2 linked regions of the Methylobacterium currus genome follow. The protein of the gene in region 2 interacts with the protein of the main gene of each other region in a pairwise test. Links are inferred from orthologs where the notes say so. Each region holds a gene or a part of one and is shown on either strand. Other genes may lie near its edges. The genes, in order: DA075_RS11900 and bioB.

Evidence for each region.
Region 1: the proteins of bioB (region 2) and DA075_RS11900 interact in binary tests that used the Escherichia coli proteins (3 or more experiments, as listed by UniProt). The link is inferred for Methylobacterium currus from one-to-one orthologs.

The regions. Positions count from the first base shown.
Region 1 is NZ_CP028843.1:2,499,953-2,506,013, reverse strand. The notes cover bases 1,195-4,129. They hold DA075_RS11900 (class II glutamine amidotransferase), read right to left. Parts: upstream 3,091-4,129; coding sequence 2,299-3,090; downstream 1,195-2,298. Other genes in these bases: DA075_RS11885 (cytochrome c oxidase subunit I), read right to left, coding at 4,104-4,129; DA075_RS11890 (cytochrome c oxidase subunit 3), read right to left, coding at 3,445-4,107; DA075_RS11895 (cytochrome C oxidase subunit IV family protein), read right to left, coding at 3,135-3,434; DA075_RS11905 (sigma-70 family RNA polymerase sigma factor), read right to left, coding at 1,433-2,185; DA075_RS11910 (DUF1236 domain-containing protein), read right to left, coding at 1,195-1,291. Outside these bases: large conductance mechanosensitive channel protein MscL, read left to right, coding at 1-295; DA075_RS11915 (hypothetical protein), read right to left, coding at 402-656; more of DA075_RS11910, read right to left, coding at 881-1,194; more of DA075_RS11885, read right to left, coding at 4,130-5,795; coxB (cytochrome c oxidase subunit II), read right to left, coding at 5,792-6,061.
Region 2 is NZ_CP028844.1:541,654-547,732, reverse strand. What follows is about bases 1,321-4,273. They hold bioB (biotin synthase BioB), read right to left. Parts: upstream 3,322-4,273; coding sequence 2,320-3,321; downstream 1,321-2,319. Other genes in these bases: DA075_RS32625 (GntR family transcriptional regulator), read right to left, coding at 3,983-4,273; DA075_RS32630 (biotin transporter BioY), read right to left, coding at 3,318-3,884; DA075_RS32640 (DUF2336 domain-containing protein), read left to right, coding at 1,321-1,928. In the rest of the region: DA075_RS32645 (transglycosylase SLT domain-containing protein), read left to right, coding at 1-684; more of DA075_RS32640, read left to right, coding at 708-1,320; more of DA075_RS32625, read right to left, coding at 4,274-4,630; DA075_RS32620 (class I SAM-dependent methyltransferase), read left to right, coding at 4,732-5,436; DA075_RS32615 (GNAT family N-acetyltransferase), read left to right, coding at 5,462-5,971; glucans biosynthesis glucosyltransferase MdoH, read right to left, coding at 6,064-6,079. UniProt on the Escherichia coli protein: Catalyzes the conversion of dethiobiotin (DTB) to biotin by the insertion of a sulfur atom into dethiobiotin via a radical-based mechanism.

The sequences.
Region 1 (6,061 bases), on a different replicon or contig from region 2:
CATGCCGATGGTCGGGGCGGTCACCGGCGGGCTCGATTTCTCGAACTACTACCTGCCGCTCTCCTCGAAGGTGCAGACCGGCCTCGCCTATGCGGAGGCCAAGAAGCAGGGCGCGGTGGTCGGCTACGGCCAGTTCGTCACCGTGGCGCTCAACTTCCTGATCGTGGCCTTCGTGCTGTTCGTGGTGATCCGGGCGATGAACCAGATGCAGCGGCGCGAGGACGTGACGAAGGAGGATCCGGCCGACGTGAAGCTCTTGACGGAGATCCGGGATTTGCTGGCCGCACGGCGGTGAGCGTGTGAAAGGCGGTGATCAGCTTATCCCACCCACGACCTCATCCTGAGGCCGTGGGTGGGATGGATGGGTTGCTGCAGGGCGCACGACAAGGAGGCGCCGGACATCAGCGCTTCGCCGGCAACTCGCTCAGGATGTCCTTGAGCGCGTCCTCCACCGCCTCGCGGCCGGTGTCGTGGGCCTTCAGCCGGCCTTCGAGGCGGCGCAGCTGGGGCGTGAATTCCGGCGGCAGGCTCGGATCGCCGAGATAATCCGGCTTCTCGGCCTCGGCGTTGTAGGCCGAGCGGAGCTGCTGCCCGAGGTGATCGCGCACCGGCGGCGGCAGCGCGGCGTCGTGGTTCTCGTACGGGTCGGAGGGCATGGGGATCCGTATTGTCCAGGTTTCGTGGCGCGGCGATCAATTCATCCGCATCATCACCGAAGCAGAACGGCGACGGAGCCGGTTTCGTTGCAGGGATTCGTTGCAGGAACGGACGCAACGCCGTGCAGGAATTCGTGCGTCCCGACAAACGAAAAGCCCCGGCGCGGGGCCAGGGCTTTCCAGCGTGCGGGTCGCGCCGCCCGAGGGCGGCGCACTCGCCAACCTTAGTCGATGACCTGCACGATGCGGCGGGTGCCCGGATCGACCAGCACGACGCGGTCGTTGACCACGGTGTAGCGACGGCCGCGGATGCCGTAATCGGACGGAACCTCGTAGTAGCTCACGCCCGAGGAGGGCAGCACGGTGCCGACGCGGACGTCGCCGTCCCAGTCGTAGGAGCGGTGCTGGCGCACGGCGTAGGAGCGGAAGCGCGGACGGTCGTCGACGCCGAGCAGGCCGCCGACCGCACCGGTCGCGGCACCCACGGCGCCGCCGACGATCGCGCCGACCGGGCCGGCCGCATCCGCACCGTCCTCGGCGCCGCGCTGGGCGCCGCCGATCAGGCCCTGCGCATGGGCAGCCATCGGCAGGGACAGGGCGAGGGCAGCAGTGGCCAGGAAGGTCTTGGTCTTCATCGGATCGATCTCCGTTTCGTCCAGTCCACCCCGTCGAGCGGGGCAGCTCTTCGGGGGGTGTAACGTCGCCGTAGGCGAAACGGTTCAATCGTTCCGGACGAAAAAAGTCCCTTTGAACCCCGCAGGAGTACCCGTTGCGACTCACGCGTCCTTCGGCATCGCCGACTGGATCAGCCGGTCGGTGCCGAGATCTTCCTCGTCGTAGCCGAGGAGTTCCGCGAGCCGGCCGCGGGCGCGGCTGACGCGGCTCTTCACCGTGCCGACCTTGCAGCCCATGATCGCCGCCGCCTCCTCGTAGGAGACGCCCTCGGCCCCGACGAGCACCAGCGCCTCGCGCTGGTCCGGCGGCAGCTTGGCGAGGGCGCTCTGCAGGTCCTCGACGTCGAGCCGGTCGCCCTGATGCGGCGCGGTGGCGAGCCGGGCGGCGTAGGAACCGTCCTGGTCCTCGACCTCGCGCACCCGCTTGCGGTGGTCCGAGTAGAAGATGTTGCGCAGGATGGTGAACAGCCAGGCATTCAGGTTGGTGCCGGCCTGGAAGCGGGCCCGGTGCTGCCAGCCCTTCAGCAACGTGTCCTGCACCAGGTCGTCGGCTCGGGCCGGGTTGCTGGTGAGCGACAGCGCGAAGGCGCGCAAGGACGGCACCGCCTGCAGCAGCCCGTCGCGGAATTCCGGCAGGACGATCTCGCCCTGCGCCTTGAGCGCCGCCTCCAGGCGCGCGATCAGCTCGGCGAACCGGTTGTCCGGGTCGGCGTCGCCCAGGGCCTCGTAGGTGGCCCGGAGCTGCGTACCGAGATGCGACCGGATGCTGGCCGAGAGGCCGGGGCGGTCCTCCGCCGACGGATTCGGGGCCGACGGATTCGGGGCCGACCGATTCGGGGCAATGTCTCGCGTCATGGCTCTCGCGTCTGCCTGCCTTCAGGAAGATGGGCCCGGGGGCCGCGACCGGAAAGGGCAACCTTAGCGAGAAACAGGCCGGGACCGATAGGGCGCCGTGCCACGGCGCCCCGTCAGCCCCCGGCGCCGGCGCCGGTTTCGTCCCCGTCCGGCACGCCGAGGCGGAAGGCCAGCACCTCGCCGGGGGCGAGGTCGGTCCAGCTCTCGTCCCGGGTGAGCGGGCGCGTCGCCACCACGGTCACGATGTCGTCGGGCGTGGTTTCCTTCGCGAAATCCACCCGCCAATCCTCGTCGATCAGCGTCGCGGTGCCGAACGGCGCCCGGCGGGTCAGGGTGCAGAGGCGCTTGCCGCAATGGGCGTAGAGGGTGCGGCTGTCGGAGAGCAGCATGTTGAACACCCCGAGCCCGTGCAGCTCGGCGCAAAGCTCCCGCACCGCCCCGTCGAGGCGCGTGGGCTTCGGCAGCGTGCCCCAGCGCTCCTCCAGCTTCCCCAGCATCCAGCAGAAGGCATGCTCGCTGTCGGTGGTGCCGACGGGCTTGAAGCGGCCGAGCGTGAGGCGCTTCACTCCCTTGAGCTGGCCGTTATGCGCGAAGGTGAAGGTGCGGCCCCACAACTCGCGGCTGAACGGATGGGTGTTCTCCAGGGTCACCCGGCCGCGATTGGCCCGGCGCACATGGGCGATCACGATCCGGCTCTTGATCGGGTATTGCCGCAACAGGCGGGCGATCTCCGAGCGCGCGCTCGGCTCCGGATCGTGGAAGCTGCGGCAGCCGCGGCCTTCGTAGAACGAGATGCCCCAGCCGTCCTGATGCGGGCCGGTCTCGCCCCCACGGCGGGCAAGCCCCGCGAAGCTGAAGCGGATGTCGGTCGGGACGTTGGCGCTCATGCCGAGCAATTCGCACATGGCGACCGTTATAGCGCCTCGACCGTGAGCGGGGAGTGAACGGCTCAACCCCGCGACAGGTAATCCACCAACGTCATCGCGAACAGGATTCCGACCCAGAAGAAGCCGATGCCGGCGAACAGCTTCACCAGCGGCGGCTCGTGGCGGACCTCCATCGAGAACAGCAGGATGGTCACCACCATGAGGCTGGCGACCAGAAGCTCGACGATCCAGACATGCGGGAAGGGGAGGGTGGCGCCCAACGCCACGTTGATCCCGAGCATCGCCAGCAGCGCGCCGGCCGTCAGGACCGGCTCGCGCATGTGCTGCCAGAGGATGCGGCGCTCGTCGCGGGTGCCGAACAAAGGGGCGCTCCTACCGGTTGAGCACGTAGAGGGTCGGGAAGGCGAGGATCCAGATCAGGTCGATGAAGTGCCAGTAGAGCCCGAAGATCTCGATCCGGTTCTGGTGCCGCTTCAGGAAACCCGGCCGGCTCGCCTGCCGGGACATCACCAGGAGGATGCTGATGCCGGTGAGGAGGTGGAGGCCGTGGAGGCTGGTCGCGACGTAGTAGAGGTTCACGAACAGCCGCGAGGGCGGTGAGTCCTTCAGCTCGTAGGGCCGGTCGGACAGGAACGGCATCATGTGTTCCTGGTAGTCGGCGTAGTACTCGTAGCCCTTGAGCACGAGGAACAGGGTGCCGAGCGCCGCGGTGGCGAGCATGAACCGCACCATCCCGCGCTGCCAGCCGAGGCGCGAGAGCTGGATCGCCCCCGACATGGTCAGGCTGGAGCCGATCAGCACCACCGTGTTGACCGCGCCGATCCAGAACTTGAGGTGGCGCGCCGCCTCCTGGACCGCCTCCGGGTGGAGCAGGCGCAGGATGAGCGCGGTGAGGAAGAGGCCGGCGAAGAGCAGGAGCTCGGTGAGCAGCCAGGCCCACATCCCGAGCACCGCCGCGCGCTTCTGCTGCTCCACCGTGGCGAAGTGCGAGACGAGCTTGACGCCGACGGGGGCGTCGGTGGCTCCCGCGCTCACGAGTGCTGCCTCCCGGTCTCGCGGGCCTGGATCGGGTAGTCGTAGGGAATTTTCGGCGCCTGCGGCTCGGTGAGGAAGTTGTGCGCCGGCGGCGGCGAGGCCACGGTCCATTCGAGGCCCCTTGCGTCCCAGGGGTTCGCCGGCGCCCGCTTCCCGAACCAGATCGAGTAGACGAGGTAGACCATCGGGAAGATGTAGCCGACCGCCAGGATCGTCGAGCCCGCCGAGGACAGGATGTTGAGGAACTGGAACTCCGGCGGATAGACGTGGTAGCGCCGCGGCATCCCGAGATAGCCGAGGATGAATTGCGGGAAGAACGTGACGTTGAAGCCGATGAAGATCAGGAAGGCGGAGATCCGGCCCCAGGCCTCGCTATACATCCGCCCGGTGATCTTGGGCCACCAGAAATGCAGGCCGCCGAGGAAGGCCAGCACCGTGCCGCCGACCATGATGTAGTGGAAATGCGCCACGACGAAGTAGGTGGCGTGGACGTGCTGGTTGATGGCGAGCGTCGCGAGGTAGAGCCCGGTGAGGCCGCCGAGCACGAACAGCCCGATATAGCCCATGGCGTAGAGCATCGGCGTGTCGAGCTTGAGCGAGCCCTTGTGGATCGTCGCGGTCCAGTTGTAGACCTTGACCGCCGACGGCACCGCCACCGCGAAGCTCAGCACCGAGAACGCCACGCTGGCGAGATCGCTCTGCCCGTTGACGAACATGTGGTGGCCCCAGACGAAGAAGGTCACCGAGGCGAGCCCGATCGCCGCGTAGGCGACGAACTTGTAGCCGAACAGCTTCTTCTGCGCGAAGGCCGGGACGATCTCGGAGATCACCCCCATGCCCGGCAGGACCATGATGTAGACGGCCGGGTGCGAGTAGAACCAGAACAGGTGCTGGAACAGCACCGGGTCGCCGCCATAGGCCGGATCGAACACCCCGATATGGAAGGCGCGCTCGGCGATGAGCAGGATCAGCGCCACGGTGATGACGGGGGTGGCGAGCAGGAAGATCAGGCTGGTGGCGTAGTGGGTCCAGACGAAGATCGGCAGGCGGAACCAGGTCATGCCCGGCGCCCGCATGGTATGGATCGTCACCACGAAGTTGAGGCCGGTCAGGATCGACGAGAAGCCCACGATGGTGACGCCGATGAGCGCCGGCACCACCCAGGTGTTGGAGAAGGCGGTGGAGAGCGGCGTGTAGAAGGTCCAGCCGGTATCGACCCCGCCCAGCACCACGCTGACCAGCGTGAAGATCGCGCCGGTCATGAACACGTACCAGGAGGCGAGGTTGAGCTTCGGGAAGGCGAGGTCCCGCGCCCCGATCATCAGCGGGATCAGGAAGTTGCCGAAGGTGGCGGGGATGCTCGGGATCAGGAAGAACCATACCATCACGACCCCGTGGATCGTGAACAGCTTGTTGTAGGTGTCGTTGGTGAAGACCTGACCGTCCGGCACGACGAGGGCCAGGCGCACCAGCCCCGCCGTCACCGCGCCGATGACGAAGAAGGCGGTGATGCTGGCCAGATACAGGAGCGCGATGCGCTTGTGGTCGGTGGTGAAGAACCACGAGCGCAGGGTGTGCTCGGCATGCAGGTAGTCGGCCCCGTGGCCGAGGCGGGAATCCGGGGTGTGGGGGTCGCGCAGGGCCGGCCCGTCGGTGATGGTGCCGCTGGTCATCGAGCCGGAGTTCATGGCGTGGCTTCCTGCTGCGCCGTCGCGCCCGAGCTCTTGAGGTAGGCAACGAGACGGTCGAGGTCGTCGTTCGGGATCACGTTGCGGAAGGCCGGCATCACCTGCTTGTAATCCGCCGCCAGCTTCTGCCGGTTCGGGTTCAGGATCTTGTCCCGCAGGTAGGTCTCGTCGGCCGTCACGATGCGGCCGTCGGCGAGCTTGACCTCGCGGCCGTAGAGGCCGGCGAGCGAGGGCGCCCGCACCTTGGCGCCCGGATCGTGGCACGT
Region 2 (6,079 bases):
CTGCGGCGGGACCCGGAGGTCTCCTCGGCGATGGCCGGGGCGCTCACCCGCCGCAACGCCGACGCGCTCTCGGAGGCGCTCGGCCGCGAGCCGAACCGTGCCGATCTCTACGCCGCCCATCTGCTCGGCGTGCGTGGCGCGCTGACCCTGATCCGCGCCGCCGAGAGCGCTCCCGGGCGCTCCGCCGCCGCCGACCTGCCGGAGGCCGCCGCCGGCAATCGCGGCCTGTTCTACGACCGCACCGGCCGGGCCCGCAGCGCCTCCGAGCTCTACGCCGTGCTCGGCACCAGCCCGGCGGCCCCCGCCGCGACCGGCACGCTCGCCGCGCAGGCCGCGGCCCCGACCGCCTACGCCCCCGAGGCCGGCAGCGGCCTGCGCTCGCTGTTCCAGACCGATGCCCGCCGCGGCCCGGTCTCCGACAGCGTCGCCAAGCTGTGGGGCAGCCGGGGCGGGGCCGCGGCGCCGAGCTACTTCCCGCGATCGAGCGACGCGCCGGTGATCGCCTCAGCGATGCCCGCGCCGTCCTCGATCGCGCCGGCCGGGATCCGGGACACCATCCAAGACGCTGGCCAAGACACCATCCCAGACAGTGCGACCCCCGGGGTGCCGCTGCCGCCGGCCCGCCCGCGGGAATTCGGCGGGCGCCACCGCGCCGCCCTCACGCCTTCCTCGATCCAGTCTTGAAGACCCGTCACGGAGCCGCGCCGATGATCATCCGCCAGTTCCTGCTCTGGACGCAGCACGAATCCGCCGGGCGACGGGCCGAGGCGGCCTCGTCGCTCGCCCGGGCCTATCTCTACGCCAAGCTCGATCCCGCCGCGCGCTGGGAGGCGAAGACCGCCATCACGGCGCTCCTCGACGATCCCTCGCCGCTGGTGCGGCGGGCGCTGGCCGAGGCCTGCGCCAACGCCGCGGAGGCGCCCCGGACCGTGGTCGTCGCCCTGGCCCAGGACCAGGCCGAGATCGCCGGGCTGGTCCTGGCCCGCTCGCCGGTCCTGTCGGATGCCGACCTCGTCGATTGCGCCGCCGTCGGCGACGAGGCGGGCCGGATCGCCATCGCGGGGAGGCCCCACCTCTCGCCCATGCTGTGCGGGGCGCTCTCCGAGATCGCCGGCGCGGCCGCCCTCAGGATGCTCGCCGCCAATCCGGGCGCCGAGATCACCCGCGGCAGCCTGCTGCGGATGGTCGAGCGCCACGGCGACGACGGCGCCTTGCGCGAGGCCCTCCTCGCCCGGGCCGACCTGCCCCTCGACGTGCGCCAGGCGGTGACCGCCCGCCTCGCCAGCGCCCTGTCGGTCTTCGTGAGCGGCTGCGGCTGGCTCTCGCCCGAGCGCAGCGAACGGGTGACCCGGGAGGCGCGGGAGCGCACGACGCTCGGGCTCGCCGAAGGCTCGGACCGCGCCGACCTGCGCCGCCTCGTCGCCCATCTGCGCGGGTCCGGCCAGCTCACCCCCGGGCTGATCCTGCGGGCGATGCTGTCGGGCCGGATGGCCTTCACCGAGGCCGCGCTGGCCGACCTCTCGGGCCTGGCCGTCGAGCGGGTGGCGGGGCTGCTGCACGATCCGCGCGGCAGCGGCATGGCAGCGCTCTACCGCCGGGCCGGACTGCCGCCCGCCCTCGAACCGGCCTTCGCGGCGGCGATGTCCGCCTGGCACGAGGAGGCGAGCGGCCTGCGCGAGAGCAGCGGCGCCGGCCTGTCGCGGCGGATGATCGAGCGGGCAGTGACCGCCTGCGAGCGGCTGCCCTTCGCCGACGCCCACGCCATCGTCGCCTTGCTCAACCGCTTCGACGCCGAGGCGGCCCGCGACGAGGCCCGGGTGCTCGCCCGCGTCCTGGTGAGCGAAGCCGCCGTCGACGCCGTCACGGAGACGCTGTCCGCCGACCTGCTGGACAGCTACCGCCGCGACCGGCAGCTCCTCGCCGCCTGACGCCGCGTCTGTACGCCTCAGCGCGCCACAGCCCGCCGGTCGGCGCACATCACCGCGGCCGCCAGGTAGCCGGACAGCGAGACGATCACGGCTTGAGGGTAGATCGGTCGAACGAAATGGGCGGAGACGCTCATCGATTCCTCCCGATTCGGGTGTCTGATCTTGCATACGATGCCGCACGGCGCGTCGACAAGCGCCGTGCGTTGAGAACTTTGCCTTCAAATTGATGGATTAAGCTGCGGGTCGTCTTTCGTGGCCGCGGTACGGTGGGGTTCCTCTTGGCGCAGGGCCCGGTTTTGCATGATGAGATGCCGCCTCACCATGCGGCCTGCATCCGCACCGCCGCAGCTCGCCGTTATGTCGGTCTGTGACGTCGCCAATCCTCCGACCATCAGGACGGCGCGGTCCGTGTGCTGGAGGGCGACCGGGGCGCCAAAGCGGCGAAGAGGGCTGCGTCGTCGTCCTGCTCGGCATTCGGCGTCGTCAGCAGGGTGTCCCCCGTGAAGACCGAGTTCGCCCCGGCGAGGAAGCACAGGATCTGTGCCTCGCGCCCGAGCTGCGCCCGGCCGGCCGACAGGCGCAGGATCGAGGCCGGCAGGACGAGGCGTGCCGTCGCCACCATGCGCACGAGGTCGAGGGGATCGATGCGGGGGCGGTCGGCGAGGGGCGTGCCTTCCACCGGCACCAGGGCGTTGATCGGCACGCTCTCGGGGTGCGGCGTCAGTCCCGCCAGCACCTGCAGCAGGCCGGCCCGGTCCGCCATCGCCTCGCCCATGCCGATGATGCCGCCGCAGCACAGGCCGATGCCGGCCTCCCGCACCGTCGCAAGGGTGTCGAGCCGGTCCTGGTACCGGCGGGTGGTGACGATCCGGTCGTAGAAGCCGGGGCCGGTATCGAGATTGTGGTTGTAGGCCGTGAGCCCGGCTCGGGCGAGGCGCGCGGCCTGGTGGGCCTTCAGCATCCCGAGGGTGACGCAGGCCTCCAGGCCGAGCGCGCGCACGCCCTCGACCATCGCCACCACGGCATCGAACTCCGCTCCATTCCGCACCTGGCGCCAGGCCGCCCCCATGCAGAAGCGCTCCGCCCCCGCCGCCTTGGCCCGGGCTGCCCGCGCCAGCACCGTGTCCGGGTCCATGAGCGGGTCGCGGGTCAAGTCGACCGTGCGGTGATGCGCCGATTGCGGGCAATAGGCGCAATCCTCCGGGCAGCCGCCGGTCTTCACCGAGAGCAGGCTCGCCTTGCGGATCCGGTTCGGATCGTGGTGACGCCGATGCACGGCATTGGCCCGGCCGACCAGCTCGAGCAGCGGCAGGTCATGCAGGTCCTCGATCTCCCTCGAGGTCCAGTCGTGCCGGACGGCGCCGTCCTGGGGGCAAGTCGCCTCCGGGCTCATCGGGTCGTGCTCCGGGCGATCCGGCGCAGGCCCGGCAGGGCGGCGGCGCCGGCGGCGACGAGGCCGACCTTGACGAGATCGCCGAGCAGGAAGGGCGCGAGGCCGAGGGCGACGAGGCGGTCGGCCGGAACGAACAGCGCGAGCCAGGCGAGGCCGAGGACGTAGACCGCCGTAAGTCCCGCGAGCATCGCGGCGACCCGGCCGAGGAACCCGCGCCCTGCGGCGAGCGCACCGACCAGCCCGGCGGCAACGAGATAGCCCGCCAGGTAGCCGCCGGTCGGTCCCGCCATGTAGGCGAGGCCGAGGCCGCGCTCCGGCGTGCCGGAGAAGACCGGGAGGCCGGCGGCGCCCGCCGCCAGGTAGCCGAGCACCATCGCCACCGCGAGGCGCGGTCCGACGGCCAGGGAGAGCGCCAGGATGGCGAGCGTGTGCAGCGTCATCGGCACTGGCCAGAACGGAATCTGGACCTTGGCCGCCAGCGTGATGAGCAGCCCGCCGGACAGGACGAGGGCGACGGTCCGGGCTGCGCGCAGGGGCGCGCCGCCGACGACGAGAGCGGTCATTGCAACATCCATTTTTTATAGATAATTATGTCGGATCGACGCCGGAAGAAATCCACAACCTCGCGGTAAAGGCAATATGACTCCAAAATAATAGATAATCAGGTACCATGGCGGGACGCGGCGGCGGGCCGGTGCCCGACCCATTGGACGTGGCGGGCCAGGACCGCCGCCGCCGTGTCGATGTCGCCGGCCCGCAGGGCGACCAGGATCGCCCGGTGATCGCGGTCGGTCGGCGCCTCCCACTCGGCGCGCCAGCCGGCGAACAGGAAGCGGGCGCTCGCTGCCTGGAGGTCGTCGATCGTCTTCAGCAGGCGCGGCATGGCGCAGGGCGCCAGCAGGAGGCGGTGGAACGTCCGGTTGGCCTCTTCCCAGGCGTGCACGTCGCCGCCGGCGCGGTCGCCGGCGCGGGTCGCCGCCTCGGCCCGGTCGAGGATCGCCGCGGTGAGGTGCGGAGCGGCGTGGCGCAGGGCCAGCACTTCGAGGGCGGCCCGCATCTCCGCCACCTCGCGCACCTCCTCCGGGCTGAACCCGGCGACGCGCACGCCTCGCCGCGGCTCGCTCACCACCAGCCCCTGGGCCTCGAGGCGCCGGAAGGCTTCCCGGACCGGGACGTGGCTGGCGTCGAACTCCTCGGCGACGTGGTCCTGCCGCAGCCGGGAGCCCGCCGCCAGGGCGCCGGAGATGATGCGCTCGGCCAGGGCCCGGCTGATCCGCACGGCGATCGGTTCGTCTTTGGCTGTCGTCATGAATTATCGATAATCGAGCGTCGCCGCCGCGTCACGCGGACCGTGGCGAGCGTTGCACCGGCATGCGAGACTCTGACCCCGGGGAATCAGCGGGGCACGCGATGAGCAACGGCTGGGACGAGTCGGCCGCCGCCTGGATCGCCGACATGGGCGAGGCGGGCGATTTCGGCCGCGCCTGCGTGCTCGATGCGCCGATGCTCGTCCGCCTCCGGGGGCGGGACTTCCGCCGGGCCCTCGATGTCGGCTGCGGCGAGGGCCGCTTCTGCCGCATGGTGCGGGATCTCGGGATCGAGACCGTCGGCATCGACCCGACCGACGTCCTGCTGCGCCGAGCCCGGGCGCGCGATCCGGAGGGCACCTACATTCCCGGTCGCGCCGAGGCGCTGCCCTTCGGGGATGGCGCCTTCGATCTCGTCGTCAGCTACCTGACCTTGATCGACATCCCCGACATCCGCGCGGCGATCCCCGAGATGGCCCGCGTTCTGGCGCCCGGCGGCACGCTCCTGATCGCCAACCTGACGAGCTTCAGCACCGCCGGAGGCTGGTCCGAGGATGCCGACGGCGTCCGGAGCTTCCGGATCGACGGCTACCTGGACGAGCGGGCCGAGTGGGCGGAGTGGCACGGCATCCGCGTGCACAACTGGCACCGGCCGCTCTCCCTCTACATGAACCTGTTGCTGGGGCAGGGACTGGTGTTGCGCCACTTCGACGAGCCGATGCCGCATGGCGGCGATCCGGCGAGGGTCGCGCGCTACCGGCAGGTGCCGTGGTTCCTGATGATGGAGTGGGAGAAGCCGGCAGCATAAGCTGCCGCGCCACCGACAGGGTCGGATGACAAGCCGTCACGAGATCACCATCCGCCCCGCCCGCCCCGACGATGGCGACGCCGTCACGGCCGTGCTGTCGGCGAGCTACCCGGTTCTGAGGGCCGCGTCCTACGAGGCTGACACGCTGGCGCGGGCGCTGCCGCTGATGGTCCGCGCCAATCCGACCTTGCTCGCCTCCGGCAGCTTCCATCTGGCGAAGAGGTTGGACTCGGTCGTGGGCGTCGGTGGTTGGACGCCGGAACGGCCCGGAACGGGTGAGATCGAACCCGGCCTCGGCCATATCCGCCATTTCGCCGTGCACCCGGCCTGGACCGGCTGCGGTGTCGGGCGGAGCTTGTTCTCGGCGTGCCGGGCGCACGCCCAGGAATGCGGTGTGCCCGCGTTCGAATGCTATGCCAGCCTCAACGCTGAACCGTTCTACCGTGCCCTCGGGTTCCGCGCATTCGGACGGCGCGAGATCCCGATGGGCGGCACGGCGGCGTTCCCGGCCGTGCTGATGCGCTGCCGGCTCTGAGCAGTGTCATGCGGTTGCCGATCGGAGGTCGATCGGCTCACGCCACTCACCTTGCGTCTCGCCCTTTCCGGGGCCGGAAAGGGCGAAGGGAATCACCCCCCGAGCCGC